One region of the Aliivibrio logei genome, then DNA from elsewhere that is predicted to be linked to it. Evidence: predicted binding sites of a transcription regulator. Region 1 holds the regulator's gene; each other region holds the start of a gene.
What was found. Region 1 encodes PurR, which represses purine synthesis genes. Its sites were predicted from a motif close to TNANGNAAACGTTTNCNTNA; they were not measured.
Positions count from the first base shown of each region.

Region 2: purL (phosphoribosylformylglycinamidine synthase) is a predicted target of PurR. The motif match lies at 3,663-3,682, and genes of this name have one in related genera.
Region 3: A6E04_RS04290 (phosphoribosylaminoimidazolesuccinocarboxamide synthase) is a predicted target of PurR. The motif match lies at 3,119-3,138, and genes of this name have one in related genera.
Region 4: purM (phosphoribosylformylglycinamidine cyclo-ligase) is a predicted target of PurR. The motif match lies at 3,019-3,038, and genes of this name have one in related genera.

Region 1 covers NZ_MAJU01000029.1:164,825-170,667, forward strand. Annotated here, with positions in the region: gene A6E04_RS18825 (PepSY domain-containing protein) at 1-141, opposite strand, end outside; gene A6E04_RS18830 (TVP38/TMEM64 family protein) at 271-948, opposite strand; gene A6E04_RS18835 (TfoX/Sxy family DNA transformation protein) at 1,042-1,629, opposite strand; cyclic di-GMP riboswitch class I at 1,758-1,840, opposite strand; gene purR (HTH-type transcriptional repressor PurR) at 2,004-3,005, opposite strand; gene torD (molecular chaperone TorD) at 3,330-3,977, opposite strand; gene torR (two-component system response regulator TorR) at 4,209-4,907, shown strand; gene A6E04_RS18855 (hypothetical protein) at 5,102-5,843, shown strand, end outside.
Region 2 covers NZ_MAJU01000011.1:241,981-247,823, forward strand. Annotated here, with positions in the region: gene purL (phosphoribosylformylglycinamidine synthase) at 1-3,415, opposite strand, end outside; gene mltF (membrane-bound lytic murein transglycosylase MltF) at 3,779-5,263, shown strand; gene A6E04_RS21320 (hypothetical protein) at 5,434-5,592, shown strand; gene tadA (tRNA adenosine(34) deaminase TadA) at 5,672-5,843, opposite strand, start outside.
Region 3 covers NZ_MAJU01000008.1:43,046-48,888, forward strand. Annotated here, with positions in the region: gene hrpA (ATP-dependent RNA helicase HrpA) at 1-1,251, shown strand, start outside; gene A6E04_RS04285 (outer membrane beta-barrel protein) at 1,358-1,831, shown strand; gene A6E04_RS04290 (phosphoribosylaminoimidazolesuccinocarboxamide synthase) at 1,941-3,044, opposite strand; gene A6E04_RS04295 (DUF2884 family protein) at 3,237-3,983, shown strand; gene A6E04_RS04300 (glutaredoxin) at 4,051-4,338, shown strand; gene A6E04_RS04305 (flagellar assembly protein A) at 4,418-5,843, shown strand, end outside.
Region 4 covers NZ_MAJU01000012.1:192,740-198,582, reverse strand. Annotated here, with positions in the region: gene A6E04_RS12940 (DUF2066 domain-containing protein) at 1-686, opposite strand, end outside; gene A6E04_RS12935 (uracil-xanthine permease family protein) at 893-2,143, shown strand; gene upp (uracil phosphoribosyltransferase) at 2,249-2,875, opposite strand; gene purM (phosphoribosylformylglycinamidine cyclo-ligase) at 3,101-4,141, shown strand; gene purN (phosphoribosylglycinamide formyltransferase) at 4,272-4,913, shown strand; gene A6E04_RS12915 (class II glutamine amidotransferase) at 4,971-5,798, opposite strand; gene lpcA (D-sedoheptulose 7-phosphate isomerase) at 5,833-5,843, opposite strand, start outside.

The DNA.
Region 1 (5,843 bases):
TTCATCAAACTCAATGGTTGTATTGAGAGGGAGGGTAATATCTTGAACTGCGGGAATTGCATGATCTTGAGCAAAGCTCAATGGCGATAAACACATTGAGAGGCTAAATATAAGTATAGCTAATGGCTGACGAGTAAACATAAATACGCACTCTAAAAATTAAACTACAGGCAGTATAAATTATTAAACATGAACGTAAAATGAATCCTGCAGGTAATCAGTGAGAGAAGGAATAAGAGATAGAATAATGTCTATCTCTTATTCGCAATTTTAAGAGGTGCGTTTTTTCTGAACATAACTAATAATAAATTTTGCAACGATTGGAAATAAACCAAGAAGAGCAAGAGAGCCGAGTATATTTGGTGATATTAACCCTGATAGTGAGGTTATTTCAGCTAATTGAGTTCCGGCATTTAAAAATACCATGGTTCCGGGCAGCATGCCTAATTGACTAAATAAGTAAAACCGAGCGGCGGTTAGTTTTGTTAATCCCATGACTAAATTAATAAGAAAGAATGGAAATATAGGAATTAAACGAAGAGTCAGTAAGTAAAAAGCGCCATCTTTTTCAATACCTTGATTGATGGAAATTAATTTGTCCCCAAATTTACGATCAACCCATTCTCTTAATAAATAACGGCTGCTTAGGAAGGCAATAGTAGCACCAATGGAACTGGCAAAAGAAACCAATAATAAGCTCCACCAAAAACCAAATAAGGCCGCACCAAGCAATGTGACTACTGCGGCGCCTGGTATTGATAATGCAGTGACGGTAATGTAACCAAAGAAATAAAGGGTGCTATAAAAGAAAAGGTTTTCTTGGATGTCACTTTGAAGGGCTTGATGGTATGCCTTAGCCTGCTCTAGAGTAAATAGATGACCAAAGTTAAAAAAGATAACAGCAAAGGCTGTAAGAAGAGTGATTAATAAGAGTAATTTTTTATTCATAATTCATTTCCTAGCCTTATGTTGTCTTTAATTTATACAGGTAAAGACAACATAAGAGTAGGGCGAATGTAAAATAAATGTAGGAAAATGTATTTAAAGTTGTTTTCTTAATTCATTTCTAATATCAGTAGAGATAACAGACCAGTGAGTACCTTTAATCGCTCCTTCAAGCGACCACAGTAATTCGTCACTAACAGAACTTGAATGAGTCTGTTGAATCGCTTTATAAGCGTTTACAGATCCCGTCTCCATTAGTTCTTTTACGGTCGTTATTCCTGCTTTTTTCAGCATTCTCTCTGTCGCTAATCTTAGATTGGGTAAATCCTTAATTCGAGAGGGACCTGCTGTTTTTTGTTTTTCTTTGTCTTTTTTAGCAACATCTAAAGCAACAACAGCTTGAATTAGGATTGAATCAGGTTCATCCCAACATTCAGGTGAAATAGCAAAATATTTAGTTACCACGGGGAAACCACGTTTTTTATAAACGTAAGGTTCAAAACCTTGGTCTTTAAATAAATTAATAGTGTTATCGCTTGCTCGCAAATGCAGTCTGTCCTGAACAACAAGTGCAAACATTGTGTCATCAATAAAAACACCAAAGCCGCCAAACATGGAGCGTGAAGTGATTTTCCCTAGAGAGGAAAGTAATCGAAGTGAATCTTTTAGTATTGGTTTATCCATTGCAATAATTCTCGGTTAGTAAGTCTATGTCACTAAACAACTGAGCCCGAGGAAATAGTAGCAAGTTCAAAACCACACATTGTTATTTCTAAGTAAAAATTAACAATGTGTAGATATAAATACCTGCCATCGGCAACCCCGCTACCTTATATAAATACGTAGGCCGGAAGCTTTGCGTCCTGAGCTTTCGCACAGTTTGCCCTGTTCGTGACAGTTAAGATGATATAGTAATCAATAAAATGAAATGTTGTCCACTTGTAAGTTATGTGACATTGGTTCAGAAAATAAGGATGATTTTCTGTTATGCCAGTTCAAGTTTTAAATAAATAAATATTTTTTCACTTGCATATTTATGATTAATGCATCACTCATTGTTACAGTTTATGGACACTTTTCCGAGTTACCACTTCTGGATGCATTTCAAAAATGCGTCTTTCATGGTGCTTATCTTTGATTCGTTCCAACAATATTTCAACGGCGGTCTTACCAACGCGACGTTTAGGTTGGTGAATCGTCGTCAATGGTGGAGAGAAATATGCAGAAAGTTCAATGTTATCGTAACCAATGATTGAGATATCTTCAGGTACACGTAAGCCAGTTTGTTGAATTTTGCTGATAGCCGCTAATGCCATAATGTCGTTAAAACAAAATAATGCAGTTGGTTTATCTTCCATCTGTAGCATTTTTTCAACAGATTTAGAGGCAGAAGAACACTCAAAATCACCTTCAAATATCCAATCTGGATTTGACGTTAAATTTGCTTCAGATAAAGCTCTGTAGAAACCATGAATTCGTTCTTTACAGGTTGCTTTATCAAGCTGACCGGTAACACAGCCAATTTTTGTGTGTCCATTTTCAATCAGGTGTTTTGTTGCTAAATAACCACCTTCTTCAGAATTATCAATAATTTTGTCGGTATGAGGGCTATCTGGACCCCAGTCCATGATTACCATTGGTAATTCTGTGTTTTTTTCAAGTTGTGCTAATAACTGTTCATTTAGATCAGAACACATAACTAATAAGCCATCGACACGTTTTTCTGCCAGCATACGAAGGTAGTGCTTTTGTTTATCTAGATCACCTTCGGTATTACACATAAATAATGTGTAACCTTGCTTGTAACAGTAGTTCTCAACACCGTGCATCATTTCGGCAAAAAATGGATTAAAAGACTGGGTAACTAGCATGCCGATAGTTCGAGTTGTGTTGCACTTTAAACTACGAGCAACGGCACTCGGTGCATAGTTTAGTTCTTCAACGGCTTCCCATACTCGTTTTTGAGTTGCTTCTGCAACAAATCGAGTTTTGTTAATTACATGAGAAACGGTGGTTGTCGAAACAGAAGCAAGTTTCGCAACGTCTTTAATGGTAGCCATATTAAAAGCCTTAATTTATTAAGGGGCTATTTATGTTCCAACAATAGTGTCAAAGTCTCTCTTTATTTTTTAATAAAGATTGTTGGAAGGTAAATAGGCCCTGTGAGTATATTACCAATAGTAGATTAGAGAATAATCTAGGTGGTATAAATGAAAAAAACCGCGATAAATGCGGTTTTCATTGATATTCAAATTTTATCGTTTGCGTTCACATTTTATCTATAAAGCGTAGCGCAAACAATTGCTGATTTAATAAATTTTAATAGTCGTTTTGATATATATCACACTATTGTTAACTTATCTTACCAGTTGTACATGCTTTTGTTATTCGCCCGCTAGGAATTTTACATCCAATTCTAAGAACGTAACAAGGAAGTGAGTAACGGCAGCATAGAAGCCAAATGTATCTCGTTCAGAACAAAGTTGGTTAAAACGTGGCGCCCAAGATAATAACTGCTCGTTAATAAATTGCAGTTGTGCGGCCATGAATTGCTCGAATTCTGGTTCCGTTGTTTGCTGATTCGTCATGACAATTAGATTGCCTAAGAAATCTAACTCAATAGCAATGTGATCTGCAGGTTCATTGAATTCAGCTTTTTGAGTGATGTTGTATTTTTCTAATAAATCACGCATATCTTGTGCCGGTTTCGCATTAAGAAGGCGTGATTTATCTAAATACATTGAAGCATAAGGAAGCGCACTGTTCTTATCAGAGCCTAAGAACGCTTCACAGAAGTCAGCCGATAGTTCAAGCTGTGCATCTTCGCGTGTTTGTAATTCATTCAATTTTGTTACAATTGAAGAAATAGAGTCGGTTAGCTCTGGAGTTTCAGAAAGGTTCGTTAAAAAGGTACGAATCTCAAAACTGTTATACTGCTCTAATTGCTCTTTAGTTAGCTCGTGTGCAAATAGGCTAGATAACCACCAATAAATTTCAGCACGTTGTTCATTAAATGCATTTAGTTCGTTCATGTAAAATAAGCTCCAAAAAATTGACTAAATAATTGTACGGCATAAGTGTGAAAAGGAATAGCACCTATCATTAACAGGGTGTATAAAGATATTAGCAAAGATTAATACGCGACAAGATTTGTTCTGAATCAAATAATATACAGAAATATCAATTGAGAATTGGCATTATTACAATATATGAATAGAATGTAATAAGAACCATCCTAATAACCATAAAAAAAAGAGAAAATTATGAGCTATCACATTTTAGTTGTTGAAGACGAAGTGGTAACTCGCTCTAAGCTTGTAGGCTATTTTGAAGCCGAGGGATATCAAGTGAGCGAGGCTGAAACGGGCGCAGAAATGCGAACTGTTTTGGCTGAACAAAAAGTTGATTTAATTATGCTTGATATAAACCTACCAGGAGAGGATGGTTTATTATTGGCGCGTGAATTACGCAGCCAGTCTAATATTGGTATTATTTTAGTTACAGGACGAACTGATAGTATTGACCGCATCGTAGGTTTAGAGATGGGTGCGGATGATTACGTAACAAAACCTGTGGAGTTACGTGAGCTTTTAGTCCGAGTTAAAAATCTATTTTGGCGTATGTCATTAGCAAATGAACCCGTAGAATTAGATGAATCAAATTTAATTCGTTTCGGGGAGTGGACGTTTGATATTCAACGTCGTGCTTTATCGAACAATGGTGAGCCAGTTAAGTTAACGAAAGCCGAATATGAGCTATTAGTTGCTTTGTCGTCTTATCCGAACACGGTATTATCACGTGAACGTATTTTAAATATGATCAGCCACCGTGTTGATGCGCCAAATGACAGAACGATTGACGTTTTGATCAGGCGAATGCGTGCCAAAATGGAAGTGGATCCAAAAAATCCTCAAATATTTGTTACTGTTCATGGTGAAGGGTACATGTTTGCTGGTGATTGATTTTAGTTTAATCATCGATAAAAAAGATAATGTTAAAGCCGCTCTTATTTGAGCGGCTTTTTTATACCTATAATGCAATCGTTATAATTAATCGTGAACTCATTGTAAATACTGATTTAATTGTTGTTATGTAGTAGGATTCGAAAAAAGTGCACATGCACTTTGTCTATTCATATAATAAAAATAGGTTCAGAATGAAACAATATTTTAAGATGGCAATAATTGCTACGGCATTGTCTAGTGTGGTTGGTTGTCAAAGTACGAATAATACGGAGACTTCGGTAGCTGTAGAAAAAAACAGAGCCGTATCATCAGTATCAACATTTGATGTATTACAAAAACAATACACTTTAGACAAAGCAACGTTTGATTCTGTTGAGCAGTTTAGACTCTACTCTGAGCCAACTTACAACATAATGACCGAATCATGGGATGATGCTAAAGAGATTTATTTAGAGGTAGAAAAAGAACCAGGATTAATTAATGAAGAATATTCGATGTTTTCTTCTGGATCTTATGCCGCTAAATACAGCGAATACATAACGAAAGCAGATGCAGAGCTTGGTAAGCTTAAAGGGTATAAAGAGCAAGCCGATGTTGTTCTTTCCGATGCGATATCACAAATGGATTACATGACCTCTATTGATGTAAATGCTTATTATCCTGCTGAGTTTGCATCTCTAAATTCGCAATATAAAATGTTATTTATTACGGTGATTGAAGACGATATTGCAGAAGCTCAAACTGAGCAAGCTTCTTTTTTAACGAATGCAAAAGCGATTGAAATAGATACAACGTTAAAGATTTATGTTTATCCTCTTGAAAAAGAATTTAATCAACTCTCTCAAAAAGGTTTTAAAACCATCGCGCCTATTAGTTACGGCCAAGCGAAAGCCGAATTAGATAAAACTCAGAAAGCAGTTCAAGCGAATAACC
Region 2 (5,843 bases), on a different contig from region 1:
TGAAGAAATCTTCAAATTGATTACGAGTCTTTTCGTTGAACAGAACCGATTTAGCCCAACCTTCACCAGCGCCCAATACATCACCGTAAGAGAAACCACCACACGCGACAAGACCGTTGTATTCTTCAAGTACCGCAGAGCCAGTAAGAATGTCACTCATGTGAATATCAGTGGCTTCAAAACCTGCGCGGTCAAACGCTGCTGCCATTTCCACATGCGAGTTAACGCCTTGCTCACGCAAGATTGCCATTTTAGGCTTGGCCCCTTTATTGATCATAGCCGCTTCAATGATTGGAGCCGCAATGTCTTCGTTCACATCAAAACTAAGGCTAACGTTTAGGCCAGGGTCTGAATTGTCTTTCTTCGCTTCGTGTTCTTGGTCTGCACATTCAGGGTTATCACGTAATCCTTGCATTTTATGTGTTGTTTCAGCCCAAATAGTACGTAACTCAGTACGGTTACGTTCAACGACAACTGTCTCACCAGATTTAATTACTAGCTCGTCTGAATCAGCAACAGAGCCGATAACGTGTGAACATTCACCTAGCTCATTTACTGCTAATGTTGATAGAACGGAATCTAGATCTTCGTTACGAACTTGAATTACTGCGCCTAATTCTTCATTGAACAACACAGCAAGCGTATTTTCATTGCTCTCTGATTCAAGTAACAGCGCTTCAATATTCGCGTTCACACCACAGTGACCAGCAAACGCCATTTCAGCAAGTGTTACAAATAAACCGCCGTCGCCCTTATCGTGGTAAGCCACTAGTTGATCATTAGCAACCAATGTTTGAATGCCTTCGTAGAAGCCTTTCAGCTGTACTGCGTTATCGACATCAGCCGGTTTATCACCCAATTGTTTGTAAACTTGTGCCAGTGCCGTTGCACCCATGCGGTTTTTACCGTTGCCCAAGTCAATAAGAACTAACGATGTTTCACCTTTGTCGGTTCTTAACTGAGGAGTCACTGTTTTACGGACGTCTTCAATTCGAGCAAAAGCAGTGATGACAAGAGAAAGTGGAGACGTCACTTCTTTCTGCTCGCCATTTTCTTCCCATTTGGTTTTCATCGACATAGAGTCTTTACCCACCGGGATAGTCAAACCAAGTGCAGGGCAAAGCTCTTCACCAACGGCTTTAACTGCTTCATAAAGACCCGCATCTTCACCAGGGTGACCCGCTGGAGACATCCAGTTTGCAGACAGTTTAATGTGTTTAATATCACCCACATTCGTTGCTGCAATGTTTGTAATTGCCTCACCAACCGCTAAACGTGCTGATGCACCAAAGTCTAATAAAGCAACTGGTGTACGTTCACCCAGTGACATCGCTTCACCGTGGTAAGTATCATAACTTGCCGCTGTTACTGCACAGTTCGCAACAGGAACCTGCCAAGGACCAACCATTTGATCACGAGCAACAAGACCTGTTACTGAGCGATCGCCAATGGTGATTAGGAATGTTTTTTCAGCGACGGTAGGTAAACGAAGAACACGCTCAATCGCCTCATTCAATTCAATGCCAGAACAATCAAGCGCCGAGTTATTTGCTTTTAGTGTCTTAGCATCACGGTGCATCTTAGGTGTCTTACCTAAAAGGATGTCCATTGGCATATCAATTGGCGTATTGTCGAAATGTGAATCTTCTAATTTTAGATCACGCTCTTCTGTTGCTTTACCAACGACGGCATAAGGTGCACGTTCACGCTTACAAATCGCTTCAAACGTTGCTAAATCTTTATCAGCAACAGCCATAACATAACGTTCTTGAGATTCGTTACACCAAATTTCAAGTGGGCTCATGCCCGGCTCATCATTTGGTACATCACGTAGATTGAAGATACCACCACGTTCACCATCATCAACAAGCTCAGGTAATGCGTTTGAAATACCACCTGCGCCTACATCGTGGATAAATGCAATTGGGTTTGCATCACCAAGCTGCCAACAACGGTCGATAACTTCCTGACAACGACGCTCCATTTCTGGGTTTTCACGTTGCACTGAAGCAAAATCAAGATCTTCAGCCGATTGACCTGATGCCATTGACGATGCAGCACCACCACCAAGACCGATGTTCATTGCTGGACCACCAAGAACAATTAAGCTTGCGCCCACAGGGATCTCTTTCTTCTGAACATGATCATCACGGATATTACCTAAACCACCCGCAAGCATGATTGGTTTGTGGTAACCACGAACTTCTTCACCATTGTGTGAATTTACTTTTTCTTCATAAGTACGGAAGTAACCTAATAGATTTGGACGACCAAATTCATTGTTAAATGCTGCACCGCCTAGAGGGCCTTCAAGCATAATATCAAGTGCGGTTACGATACGGCTTGGCTTACCAAAATCCGTTTCCCATGGTTGAACAAAGTTAGGAATTTTTAAGTTAGATACAGAGAAACCAACCAAACCAGCTTTTGGTTTACCACCAATACCGGTTGCGCCTTCATCACGGATTTCACCACCAGAACCTGTTGATGCACCCGGCCAAGGAGAAATTGCCGTTGGGTGGTTATGGGTTTCAACTTTCATCAAGATATGTGTTTTCTCTTGGTGGTAGTTGTACTGGCGTGTTTCTGGATCAGGGAAAAAGCGACCAACGGTTGACCCCGTCATTACCGCGGCATTATCTTTGTAAGCAGAAAGTACATGCTCAGGGGTAACTTCAAAGGTGTTTTTGATCATTTTGAACAAGGTTTTATCTTGTTTCACACCATCAATAGTCCAATCTGCATTGAAAATCTTGTGGCGACAATGCTCTGAGTTCGCTTGTGCAAACATCATTAATTCAATGTCAGTCGGATTACGACCTAGTTTTTCGGTAAAGCTTTCAAGAAGGTAATCGATTTCATCTTCAGCCAATGCAAGACCTAGGGTAACGTTTGCGTTTTCTAGCGCTTTACGACCACCGACAAGTAGATCAACTTCAGCATAAGGAATCGGTTCTGCAACCGTAAACAATGCCGCTGCCGATTCAAAATCAGTAAAGACCACTTCCATCATGCGATCATGAAGAATGGCTTTTAGTTCGACTAATTGAAGTTCAGAAAGTGTTTCAGAGGTTTCTACATAATAAGCAGTACCGCGCTCTAAACGTGCGATATTTGATAAACCACAGTTATGGGCGATATCAGTAGATTTTGAAGACCAAGGAGAGATAGTACCCGGACGAGGGGCAGAAAGAAGCAACAACCCTTCAGGTTCATGTTCTTCAATCGTTGGACCATAAGTCAGTAGTTTTTCTAACTTTTCAACTTCAGACGCATCAAGGTCAGCTTTTACATCAGCAAAATGGGCAAACTCAGCATAAATACCTGTTACAGGTAAACTCAGTTCACGGCAAAGCTCAAGCAGCTTATTAACACGAAATACAGATAGAGCAGGTGAACCACGCAAAATTCTCATGTACTTAGGTCTCTTTGGCAATGAATTAAAGGTAATATTGGAATAGTTTCATGATGTTAAAAGCAATCAACTCAATTAATTACTCATATCACATAGCGACTATGCCGATGTTACCTCTGGTATTGCGAGCGCATTATAAAGGATTTTGTTTTGTGAAGTAACACCCAAAGCAACCGTTTGCGTATTTTTTTTCAAAAAAAGAGAAACGCCCCTCTGTTTTAATGAATTTGAATATAAAATGTACACTTGATGCAAATGTTGGCCTTAATCTCTCTTTATTGTTCTAATTTGTTACTGCGCTTTTGCCTCTTTTTCTCCCATTTGATATAACTACGCCCTACTTATTTAAAAGAGCATTCTGACTTGAGCCACATCCGATATTATCGTCTTCTAAAATCTTGCCTAGTTATTTCTACGCTTGTATTTACCTTAACGGGTTGCCAAGTAGAATCAGAACCAAAAACAAAACTAGAGCAAGTAAGAGAACGTGGCATCTTAAGAGTCAGTACATTAAATAATCAACTCTCTTATTATATTGGCTCGAACGGTCCTACAGGGCTTGATTATGATCTTGCGAAAGCCTTTGCTGAAAAGCTAAATGTAAAACTAGAAATCACGCCTGCTTATACGTATTCAGGTTTATTCCCAGCGCTAAACCGCAACGAAGTCGATATTGTTGCCGCTAATATGACCATTACCCCTGAACGTCTAGAAAACTTTCGTACCGGACCAATTTATTATTATGTTAGTCAACAGGTCGTATATAAAAAAGGAAACTGGCGCCCTCGAAATATCAAAAACCTCACAGAATTAGATGAAAACTTAACGATTGTGAAAGATTCTAGTTTTGAAGGCACTTTATTAAAATTAAAAGAAAAATATAAAAAATTAGAATGGTCTACAGAAGATAATACGGATGTAAGTGAACTATTAAAACAAGTCGCACGCGGTGAAATACATTACACCTTAGCCGATTCGGTTGAGCTGTCTCTTACCCAACGAATTCATCCCGATCTCGCTGTCGCTTTTGAGTTAACCGAAGATCAACCTATCGCTTGGTTCTTACAAAAAACAGAAGACGATAGCCTTCAGGCATTATTGATTGAGTTTTTTGGTGAGCTAAAAAGCAGTGGTAAATTAGCATTACTAGAAGAAAAATATTTTGGTCACGTAGAAACGTTCGATTACGTTGATACACGTGCTTTCATTCGTTCACTAGAAAGTAAGTTACCGAAATGGGAACCTTTATTTAAAAAATACGCAGGGGATTTTGATTGGCGTTTCTTAGCCGCTCTCTCATACCAAGAGTCACATTGGAACCCTATTGCTAAATCTCCTACAGGTGTGCGAGGCATGATGATGCTCACTTTACCAACGGCTCAATCTGTTGGAGTTAAAAATCGATTAGACCCAGAAGAAAGCATTCGCGGGGGAGCTGAGTATTTACGTCGTATAGTAAAACGTGTACCAGATTCCATTACCGAACATGAGAAAATTTGGTTTGCCTTAGCGTCTTATAACATTGGTTTCGGACACATGATGGACGCCCGTCGTTTAACACAACGATTAGGGGGCGATCCTAATTCATGGACAGACGTAAAAGACAATTTGCCTTTGTTACGCCAGAAACGTTATTACAAATACCTTCGCTATGGATTTGCTCGTGGTGATGAAGCTCAAAACTACGTTGAAAACATCCGTCGTTATTACCAAAGTATTATTGGTTATGAACAAGAACAAGCAAACAAGTTAATCCAAGAAGATATCACCGTTGAAGATTTAACTGTCATTGATGTTCCATTGTCATCAGCAACGTCTACGACAAGCCACGCAGTTTCAAGTCAGTAATTTGTTACTGTATAAAAAAGGCATTAGGATGATAACGGCTGACTCGATGAGAACGTTCATATAACGGTAACAATTACCACATACTCTGAGCTAAATAGATTAGAAAATCACTCGAATTAAGGGTAAGTGATTAACCTTAATTTTTTGCTTGTTAAATGGAAGGGGGATCAATGATCTCTAATAGAAGAAAACTAAAAACACAAACCTCGCTTAGGGGAAGTACTCAGCGTCGACGTAAATTATTAAATAACCATAAAAAAGTACTTCATCGCCAACGCACTTATGCACTATCTCTTTTTGATGAAAATGAAGCTCTCTTTTGTCGTTAATTACCTTTATTCCTCCTTTGTTAACGTACTTTAAAAAGGCAAATTAACTGTGAACTTGCCTTTTTGTCTCTGCTTTCTGTTATTTACTCTCTAATTCGTCTTTCTTTTCAGCCTCTCGCTGCAATTGTTTCTCTTCTTTTTTCTCTTTTCGTCTACGCTTAAAAAAAGCTTGTAGCTGTTCACGACACTCATCAGCCATTAATCCAGATTCACACTCAACAAAATGAAAAGCAGTGGCTGCTGTAAACAAA
Region 3 (5,843 bases), on a different contig from region 1:
TTAAATCAAGTGACGACCGAAGGGTTTGATTGGCAGATCCCCGGTTTACGTCATGAAATGATCGTTGCTTATATTAAATCGTTACCAAAAACACTTCGTCGTAACTTTGTGCCTGCGCCAAATTATGCTGATGCATTTTTATCACGTATAACACCATTTGATATGCCATTACTCGACAGCCTTGAAAAAGAGCTGCGTAGAATGACAGGTGTTGCTGTATTGCGTGAAGATTGGAAACTAGAACAAATCCCTGATCACTTGAAGGTGACTTACAGAGTGGTTGATCACCATAACCGTAAGTTAAAAGAAAGTCGTGATCTTTACGATTTAAAAGATGGCTTAAAAGATAAAGTACAAGAAACGTTATCTCAGGTCGCTGATGACGATATTGAGCAAGCGGGTTTAAAAACGTGGAGCTTTGGTGAACTACCTGCACTTTATACTCAGAAACGTGGTGGCTTTGAAGTTAAGGCGTACCCTGCGATTGTAGATAGTAAAGACAGTGTTGGGATTAAGTTGTTTGAAACAGAAGAAGAACAACATAATGCAATGAAAGCAGGGCAACGCCGATTGATCTTGTTGAATGTTCCGTCACCGATTAAATATTTACGTGACAACTTGCCAAACAAGTCAAAATTAGGCCTATACTTCAATCAGTATGGTCGAGTCTTGGACTTAATTGATGATTGTATTGCGTGTGGCGTTGATAAATTAATTGACGATAAAGGTGGCCTTGTTTGGGAACCTGAAGCGTTTGATAATATGAAAGAACACATTCGAGCGGAACTGGGCGATACGGTTGTGGAGATCGCTAAATTAGTCGAAACGATTTTAACGACGGCTTTCCAAATACAGAAGAAGCTAAAAGGTCGTGTTGATCTAAGTATGGCGTTTGCGTTGTCTGATATTAAATCTCAAATTGAAAACCTGATTTTTAAAGGCTTTGCAACAGAATGTGGTTGGAAGAGATTGACGGATATCCATCGTTATATGAAAGCGATCGAGCGTCGAATGGAGAAGTTACCGATTGATCCAACTCGAGATCGTGCTCATTTATTGAAAGTTGACAGTGTTAATAATGAATACAAAGAATTGTTAAACAAGATCCCGAAAGGGCAGCCAATACCCGATAAAGTAAAAGACATTCGTTGGATGATAGAAGAGCTTAGAGTGAGTTATTTTGCTCAACAACTTGGTACACCATACCCTGTTTCGGACAAACGAGTGAAAAACGCCATTGCTGATTGTTAGTGTATAGAATAATATATAACAATATCGGCATACAATTTGCTTTAATATAATTAATATTAAAAAGAGCGGCAAAGATTGCCGCTCCCTTTTGAAAATAGGATTGAAAATGAAAAAGACACTTTTAGCGTTAGTTCTAGCGAGCGTTTCTACAACAGCGGCTGCTGATTCTTGGATTTACGCTGGTGCACAAGTGGGTTCAGCTGATTACAGAGGCGAAAGTTCAACAGTATACGGTGCGCACGTTGGTACTGGTATTTTGCCTTTCATCGGTGTTGAAATGGGTGCTTGGAACCTAGGTTCTTACGATTACGGTAGCCAATCAACAGATGTAACGTCTGTAAACTTTGCAATTAAGCCAAGTATCGATTTCGGTCCTTTACATGTTTACGGTAAAGCAGGCATGCACAGCTGGGAAGCTGATGGTTACCGTAAAGATGACGGTGTTGATCCATTCTTTGGTTTAGGTGTTGAATACAATATCTTCCCAATGTTCACTGTTGGTGCTGGTTATAACAACTTCACAGTAGGTGACGAAAACATTGATTTCGCTTCACTTAACCTAACGGTTCATTTCCTATAATCACAACATTGTTTGTTTTTATTTGAAATAGAGAGATACAAAAATGGCGACCAATGCGGTCGCCATTTTTATTAGTAATCAATAGAATCGTTAGTTACGATTATTGGTATTAATCAACCAGTTGATACTGCTCTTTTAATACTTTAATTATTTCTGCTTTTGGATTATCACTTAACATAATTGGCGCACCAGTGATTTTAGCTGCAATGTCTAAGTATGTTTTTGATAAGTCCATCATTGCTTCGAGTGGCAATGAGTTCTCAGTTGCTAACGCAAAGCGCTCATTCATACGGTTCTTATTCAAAAGAATGTCAGGTTCAGGGAAGTGGTTCAACAAGAACTGACGGAAACCTTCTTTTGAATTTTCAATAATATGACCAGAACGGTAGGCGTTTTTATCCCAAATACGTGATGAATCAGGCGTACCAACTTCATCCATGTAAATTAATTTTTCGTTGCCTTGTGCGTCATTAACATAACCAAACTCAAATTTTGTATCAACAAAAATTTGGTCAATGTCATTTAAGGCTTTAGAGATAACCGCAAAACCTTCTTTTAACAGTTTTTCGTATAAGGCGATATCTTCAATCGAAGAGAAGTTGAAAGCATTAAAATTGTTTTCAATGTCCTTACGGGTAATGTTTACATCATCAACTTCAGGAACACCTTCAATGCCTTTTAAAACGCCTTTTGTTGATGGCGTTAATAAAAGATCAGCCAGTTCTTCGTCTTTTTCTAGGCGTTCAGGGATCTGAATACCACAGAATTCACGTTCACCATTGGTGTAAGCGCGCCACATTGAACCCGTAATGTATTGACGGCAAATCGCTTCAATCATGACTGGTTTTGCTTTTTGAACAATCCAAACAAATGGATGAGGAATATCTAAAATATGGCTATCCGCTAAATTATTATCTTTAAATAATTGGAACCAATGGTTAGAGATAGCATTTAGAGCCGCGCCTTTCCCCGGAATCCCTTTAAGTCCGCCTTCACCGTGCCAAATACAATCAAATGCTGAGATGCGGTCACTGATCACCATAATAGCAAGAGGGGCGTCAGGTGCCACGTTATAGCCTTTCTCTTTGATAAGACGACGGCTATCTTCCTCTGTTAACCAATAAACTGAACGGACTTTACCGCTATGCACCGGCTTGTCCGTACGGATTGGTAAATCATCATTCACGGCAAGTACTTGTTCGGAAAGGCTCATTATAGAATTCCTATATAAACTTATGTGTAAAAACAGAGAGCATCATACCAGAACTCTGGAGCTCTGCCAGTATAAAAAGCAAACGATTGCTTTTTATGCTTGTTTTTTTCTATTGTCGAAAGGATGTTGAGCAATAGAGTCGGTATCAGTTACACTGTCTGATTAAGAAAAAATAGTTTAAAAGAGGCTAAAATGTCATCAAATAAATTACTAGCAATGGCGATGCTATTCGTATCAAACAGCAGTTTCGCTAGCATGTGTCCAGTGACGATCGAAAACGATGTTTTGTTAACTCCTAAAGGAGAAATAAAAGTCGAAAAAGCGCAAGATAAATTACGCATTGATGGCAATGGTAACGTATTTGTTAATGGTGATAAGTTAGCGCTTTCTTCAGAGCAAAAACAAGCGATCGAAGAATATCAGAAGCAGGTGTCTGGCTATATTCCAGAAGTGGTTGATTTTACAGATAAAGGCATTCTTGCTGCTCAAGATTTTGTTAGCGAAATTGAAACGTCATTTAATGCAGAAGGATCATTTGATTCTGTTAAAACGAAAATTAATGATTACGGTGATGTTGCAAAACAAAAATTCTATCGTGGCAAAGATATGATGCTAGAGCATGACTTCTTTAAAGAAGTGGATACGTCATGGAAGCAAGATTTTGAGGTCATGATTAAGAGCTTAGACAAAGAATTGTTTGCAAGCGTGTTTAACTCTTTGTCAGATAAAATGCAGAATGGCGAACTTAATTTCACAGAGTTACAGCAACAATTTGTTGATGTTCAATCGTCAATTAAGATGAAGATGGAAGAACATAAAGTCGATATTAAGAAAGATGCGCAACATTTATGTGATTCTGCAAAAGACATTGCGATGGACGAAGAGCAACTACATAAAATTGTTCCTGAGCTACAGTTGTATCCAATGTTTTCTATTTAGTGTTAATTCATCGAATAAATAGTGATGAATGACGGCCCCTTATTTATATAAAAAGACGAGTAAACACATGTTAACTACCTATCAAAATATTATGTTCTCTAAAACAGTATGCCCATTTTGTGTTAAAGCCAAAGCGATTTTGGACGATAAAGGCATTAAGTATAAAGTATTAACCGTTGGTGTTGATTTAAGCAAAGAAGAAATGGTTGGCTTGATCCAAGATAAAGAGGGCATTTTAGTTAATACTGTGCCTCAGATCTTCCTTGATGGTAAATTTGTTGGTGGTCATGACGATTTAGTGGCGCTTTTTGAACGTCAAGACACCGACATGGATTTAGATGATTTTGAACTGTAGAATGTCGTTCAATTAAATACGAAATAAAGTCACAACAAGATTTTTTGTTGTGACGATATAATATATAAGAGTGATGAATATGTGGGCTTCTCTTTTAACTTTAATACAGGATGACGGCACAGTAGTGTTATGTTTTCCTGATAGCTTTCAGCCGGATGCTGAACCCACCTTAAAAGGGTTTAAAGATTCTTTAGAAGAGATTGGGGCATTGGATTTTTTCTTTGATGAAAAAATCATAATGACGATCATTAACGATGTTAAAAGTGGCATCGTTGCTCATCACCAAAATAGAAAAATTGCAGAACGTCGTAATGCCGAAGTGTTCCTTGCTGTAGAAGAGCGCGATATGAAAGCAACGATGTCTGTTATTGGTGCCTATGGTGGTCGAGATGTACAAAGTACGGACATCATAGCGGCATTAACCAGCATGGAAGTGACTCGCGGTATCAGTCGAAATGCCTTAAAGAAAATAATGGTACTAGGTCGAAACTTAGCTGCTGGAGAGCGAATTTCTCAATTGGTCGCAAAAGGCAAAGAGCCTATTGATGGTTCTAACGCTATTTTTACTGCACTGGTTGAAGATTTTCGTGAACAAGCTTTACAGCCTCAAGAGAAAGAGGGTGAAGAAGATAAAGTTGATATGCGCGATCTTGGTGAGACAATCACGGTGGTTGAAGGTGATGAATTAATCCGTCGAACGCCTCCCACAAAAGGCATTGATGGTTTTACTGTAAAAGGTGAAGTGATTCATGCGACGGCAGGAAAAAACAGCAAATTACGAGCAGGAAAAGGTGCGGGGATTTCTCCTCAAGATCCTGAATTGTTAATTGCAACAACCTCTGGCATGCCTTGGGTAAATGCAGAAGGTGCTGAAGTTGATAATGCGCTTTGTTTAAATGCGGTTGATATCTCAACGGGCCATGTCAAGTTTAAAGGGTGCGTGATTATCAGTGGTGATATTGCACCGGAGATGATTGTTAGAGCGACAGGCAGTATTACCGTTGGCGGGTTTATTGAATCTGCAGATGTGCAAGCTCATGGTGATATTATTGCGATGAAAGGGATCATTGGTCATCAAGTAGAAGCTGGTGAGGACTACTCTTGTTTTGTTAAAGCCGGTGGTAAAATAACGGCTAAGTTTGTTCAATCGGCTAATTTACAAGCGTCTGGCGATATTGAGTTAGGTTTACACGCCATTCAGAGTTTTATAAAAAGTAAAAATGCAGTTTCCGTAATGGATAGCTCTGGGCGTAATGGCTCTATTGTTGGTGGAGAGATTTATGCAGGTTCTACAATTACAACTGTGAATCTTGGGGCTACCGCTGGCACTGAAACGTTAGTAAAAGCATTTACACGTTTTGATAAATACAAAGAAAACATTGCAGATTTAAATGCGAAATATAAAGCAGCGCAAGAAAACACAATGAAAGTCGTTCGTGCTGAAATGGAGCTAGCAAAGATCCCTAAATCAGAAAGAACAGAAGAACAGACAACGCGTGTTAAAA
Region 4 (5,843 bases), on a different contig from region 1:
GCCGTACCTTCAATTGCTTTTTTCGAGGTTTTAACCAAGTATTGAGGCGTAGTATCAAAAAGATCCCACGATAAACTATTACCACGAATTTTTACGACTAAAATGGCTTGAGGGTTATAGCGCTCACTCGCATCTGCAATCGGTTTTTTAAAACTACCCCACAGATCAGGGATCTCAATAGAGGTCACATCATCAAAATCACCGACAGGGAATAAAACAGGTAAGCCTCGATCATAAGCCGCTTGTTTGATTCTAGTGATTAAATTGCTATCCGATTGTTCCCAAATAATACTACGTTGATAGTTATATTCATTTACGATCCAAACCAATACTGGCTTACGTGGTGCTTCCCAAATACTTTGCTCAGATTGAGTCAGTAAATGCGTCACCATTTTTGGGTTATACCCTAATTTCATACCGCGAGGGGCATCTTTATGGTCAACAAAACTCATTTGAGTTACATAACGATCGCTTTGTGTCAGTGCTTTTTTTATTACACCGTTATTAGCGATGTCTCTTTGACCTGATACTTTAATTAGTACATTAACCAAGCCTTCTGTCTTTGCCACACTTTCAGCATTATCAGAGGCAGTTAACTGAACTTCAGTATGATAGATATCTGCTTGTTGCTGGGCCCACACAGGCCCCGCAACCATAAAGATTAATAAACAAAAAATACGTAACATCAAACAACCTATAAATACTTTTATAATTTACCGCTGATAATAAGGGCTATCCCCTTATTCAGCAAGGATTCGAATTGACTCAGATCTAACTTTCAAGCTATTAGAGTGATACTTTGTGTAAAAGTTTTATTTTTTCACGATTAAAATCAAGATATTTATTATTATAAAAGTGATAGAATCCCTCAAATTCACTACTGGAAATAGTAATGCTATACAATTTATTCCAAGGTTTTCAGATGCTTTTTGTTGCATTTGGTGCCCTTGTTCTTGTTCCTCTTCTTACTGGACTCGATCCTAACGTCGCTCTTTTTGGTGCCGGTGTTGGTACTCTTCTTTTTCAACTTGTTACTCGTCGTTCAGTGCCTATCTTCCTCGCGTCTTCTTTTGCTTTTATTGCTCCTATTATTTATGGAACCCAAACATGGGGGATCCCAGCAACAATGGGTGGCCTAATGGTTGCCGGTTTAGTTTATGTTGCGTTAGGTGCCGTTATTAAAGTGAAAGGGGTCGCTTTCATTCATAAATTACTGCCTCCTGTTGTTGTTGGCCCTGTAATTATGGTGATCGGCCTAGGCTTAGCGCCAACAGCGGTTAATATGGCGTTAGGAAAAACAGGCGATGGTGGATTTCAATTAGTTGATGACCAATTGGCTTTCTGGATTGCCGCTGCATCATTATTTACCACAATTGGGGTAAGTGTTTTTTCAAAAGGGTTCTTTAGATTATTACCTATTCTCTCAGGCATCATTGTTGGCTACTCATTAAGTTTGCTTTTCGGCATCGTTGATTTTACGCCAGTACAACAAGCCGCATGGTTTGCAGTACCCAACTTCACTTATCCTGAATTTAACATTAATGCCATTCTATTTATGATACCCGTCGCCATCGCCCCTGCGGTTGAGCACGTGGGTGATATGTTGGCAATTTCAAATGTAACCGGAAAAGACTACCTTAAAAAACCAGGCTTGCACCGCACCATTACTGGTGATGGCATTGCAACCATGGCAGCCTCTCTTATTGGCGCGCCACCAAATACAACTTACAGTGAAGTGACTGGTGCGGTAATGCTGACTAAAGCGTTTAATCCAGTGATCATGACATGGGCTGCCGTCTGTGCGATTGTTTTGGCTCTTGTGGGTAAATTAGGCGCAATATTACAAACTATTCCAGTCCCTGTAATGGGTGGCATTATGATCTTACTGTTTGGTTCAATCGCGACGATTGGTCTAAATACTCTGATTAAAAACCAAGTTGATTTACATAAAGCACGTAACTTAACCATTGTTGGCGTTACCTTGGTATTTGGTATTGGTGGTATGGCTGTGGGTATTGGCGATTTTAACTTACAGGGCGTAAGTCTTTGTGGGATTGTAGCTATTGCTCTTAATTTAATTCTTCCTGATGACTTAGGTGAAAACCATGTTGTTGATAATACACAAATGGAAGATGATAAATAAATCTAAGGTCTAGACCTAGGGTAAATAAAAAGGATTGATGGTTACCCATCAATCCTTTTTTAATACTTAAAGCATCCAGTAAATATAATTACTTAATGGTGCAGATTACTTAGTACCGAAGATCTTATCACCAGCATCACCAAGACCTGGAATGATGTAACCTTTATCATTCAACTTCTCATCGATAGCCGCAGTATAAAGCTCAACATCTGGATGCGCTTTTTCTAATGCAGCAATGCCTTCAGGAGCAGCAACAAGAACAAGAATTTTAAAGTTCTTACAGCCTTTCTCTTTTAAAAGGTCAAGCGTTGCGATCATAGAACCGCCAGTCGCTAGCATTGGATCAACAACTAAAGCAATACGCTCATCGATGTTAGACGCTAACTTGTTAAAGTAAGGTACAGGCTCTAACGTTTCTTCGTCACGGTAAATACCAACAACACTGATACGCGCACTTGGGATGTGCTCAAGAACGCCATCCATCATGCCAAGACCTGCACGTAAGATTGGCACTACCGTTACTTTTTTACCTTTAATTTGGTCAACTTCAACAGGGCCGTTCCAGCCATTGATAGTTACTTTTTCTGTCTCAAAGTCTGATGTTGCTTCATAAGTAAGTAAGCTACCTACTTCAGTTGCTAATTCACGAAAACGCTTAGTGCTGATATCGCCTTCGCGCATTAAACCAATTTTATGTTTTATTAGCGGATGTTTTACTTCAACAACTTTCATTTCTGACTCCAGATACATTAATCAAACCTTTCAATTATACATACTTTTCATATAAAAAATGACTACACATTAAAATAATTTATGCCGTCATTCTCAAATAACTAACTTACTCATTTTTAATTACAAAATTTCTCCAAATTTCCTTACGCAAACGTTTCCCTTTTTACATTGTGCTGTTAGAATGGCGCGGATTTTTGAAATCCAACCTATGGCGAGGACACCACCGTGAGCGACAACAAAACTTCTCTTAGCTACAAAGATGCTGGCGTAGACATTGATGCTGGTAATGCACTTGTTGATCGAATTAAAGGCGTAGTGAAACGTACTCGTCGCCCAGAAGTTATGGGTGGCATTGGTGGTTTTGGTGCGTTATGTGAACTTCCAACGAAATATAAACAACCTGTTTTAGTTTCTGGTACTGATGGCGTAGGAACTAAACTTCGTTTAGCTTTAGACCTAAACAAGCACGATACGATCGGTATCGACTTAGTGGCTATGTGTGTAAATGACCTAATTGTTCAAGGTGGTGAACCTCTGTTCTTCCTTGATTATTATGCAACAGGCAAACTCGATATTGATGTCGCAGCTCAAGTAGTAACGGGCATTGGTGAAGGTTGTATTCAAGCTGGTTGTGCATTGATCGGTGGTGAAACGGCTGAAATGCCAGGCATGTATGAAGGCGAAGATTATGATGTTGCTGGATTCTGTGTCGGTGTTGTCGAGAAAGAAGACATCATTGATGGCACTAAAGTCGCTGCAGGTGATGCATTAATCGCTGTAGGTTCAAGTGGCCCTCACTCAAATGGTTATTCATTAATTCGTAAAATCCTTGAAGTATCAAATGCGGATCTTACAGAAGAATTAAATGGCAGAACGATTGCAGACCATTTAATTGAACCAACAAAAATCTACATTAAATCAGCACTTAAAATGATTGCAGAGCATGATATTCATGCTATCTCTCATATTACGGGTGGCGGTTTCTGGGAAAATATTCCACGAGTACTTCCTGAAGGAACTAAAGCAGTTGTTAATGGTAAGAGTTGGGAGTGGCCTGCTATCTTTAACTGGCTACAAGAAAAAGGCAACGTAGATACCTACGAAATGTACCGTACCTTTAACTGTGGTGTTGGTCTTATTGTTGCCCTTCCAAAAGAACAAGCAGAACAAGCTGTCGCATTATTGAATGCGGAAGGCGAAAACGCTTGGGTTATTGGCGAAGTAGCAGCAGCAGAGCAAGGCGAAGAACAAGTTGAGATCCGTTAATCGGGACTTACAAACTTTGAACTAGTTCATAAAGAATAAATAAAAGGTGATCAATTATTCGGTCACCTTTTTTATATCTGTAATTTGTGTTCGAATGGTTCTCATTAAACAATAACTAAAAAAGATTATGATGAAGAATATTGTTGTATTAGTTTCAGGAAACGGCAGTAACCTACAAGAGTTTATCGATGCTTGTGGTAACAAAATTCCAAATGCACGCATCTCTGCGGTTATTTCAAATAAAAGCGATGCTTATGGACTACAACGTGCAATTAATGCCGGTATTGACGTACACAGCTTAAGTGCTGCGGGCTATGAAGATCGTGAGCAGTACGATATCGCACTATCTACTCTTATCGATCTTTATCAGCCTGATTTAATTATTCTGGCCGGTTTTATGCGTATTTTAAGTGCAGATTTTGTCTTACGTTATCAAGGTAAGATGCTGAACATCCACCCCTCTCTCCTACCTAAATATACAGGATTACATACTCACCAACGTGCGATTGACGCCGGAGATGAAGAACATGGTACAAGTGTTCATTTTGTCACGCCAGAGCTCGATGGAGGTCCTGTTATTCTTCAAGCAAAAGTGCCTATTTTTGACGAAGATACAGCTGAAGATGTCGCTTTACGTGTTCAAGCTCAAGAACACGTCATTTACCCTATGGTTGCTAATTGGATTATAGAAGAGCGTTTAATAATGACAGATGGAAAAGCAGTTCTTGATGGAGATGTGCTAGGAACATTTGGATTAGAAACAGAAGAGTAAGATAATATCACTTAGTAAAAACGTCATCTTAAACCATAAGATGACGTTTATATTTTATTATGTATTTACTGGACACTCAGAAGGTGGCGGCGCCATATCAAGCACCGTATCGTGGTTTCCGGCACTTAGTTCGCCAAAATGAAACAGAGCATATTCACCCACTTTCATTTTATGCCATTCTTCATTATCAGTCAGAGGTTGAGTTGCAATCACTGACACGACATCGTTTGGTGTTGTTTCTTTATGAAAATCGATGGTCACGTCTTCATCAATCAAAGAAGCTTGTCCAAAAGGAGCTCGTCGAGTGATCCAATGCAAATTATTCGAGCAATACGTCATTACGTATTCACCATCACTCAATAGCATATTAAAAACACCAAGCGCTCTTAGTTGATCACTGCATTCTGAAATATATTCAAACATCAGCATCATATCTTGGGGTGGTTCTGGATACTTTTCTTCAAGCTGGTTTAATAACCAACAAAAAGCACGTTCACTGTCTGTTTCACCGACAGGACGAAAACGCCCAGTTGATAATTCATCGAACCCTGTAAGCTGCCCATTATGTGCAAAAGTCCAGTATCGCCCCCATAATTCACGCGTAAAAGGATGTGTATTTTCTAAATTCACCTCCCCTCGGTTAGCTTGTCGAATATGACTCACTACTGCATTACTTTTTATAGGGTAGTCTTGAACCAATTCTGCAATTTTAGAATGACAACTTGGTTTAGGGTCTTTAAATGTACGAAATCCTTTCCCTTCATAAAAAGTAATCCCCCAACCATCACGATGCGGACCAGTATTGCCGCCACGTTGAACTAAACCTTTAAAACTAAAACAAATATCCGTTGGTATATTTGCACTCATTCCGAGCAATTCACACATTCTTGCGTTACTCCTTTATTCGCAATTCAATGGATTATTTTTCCA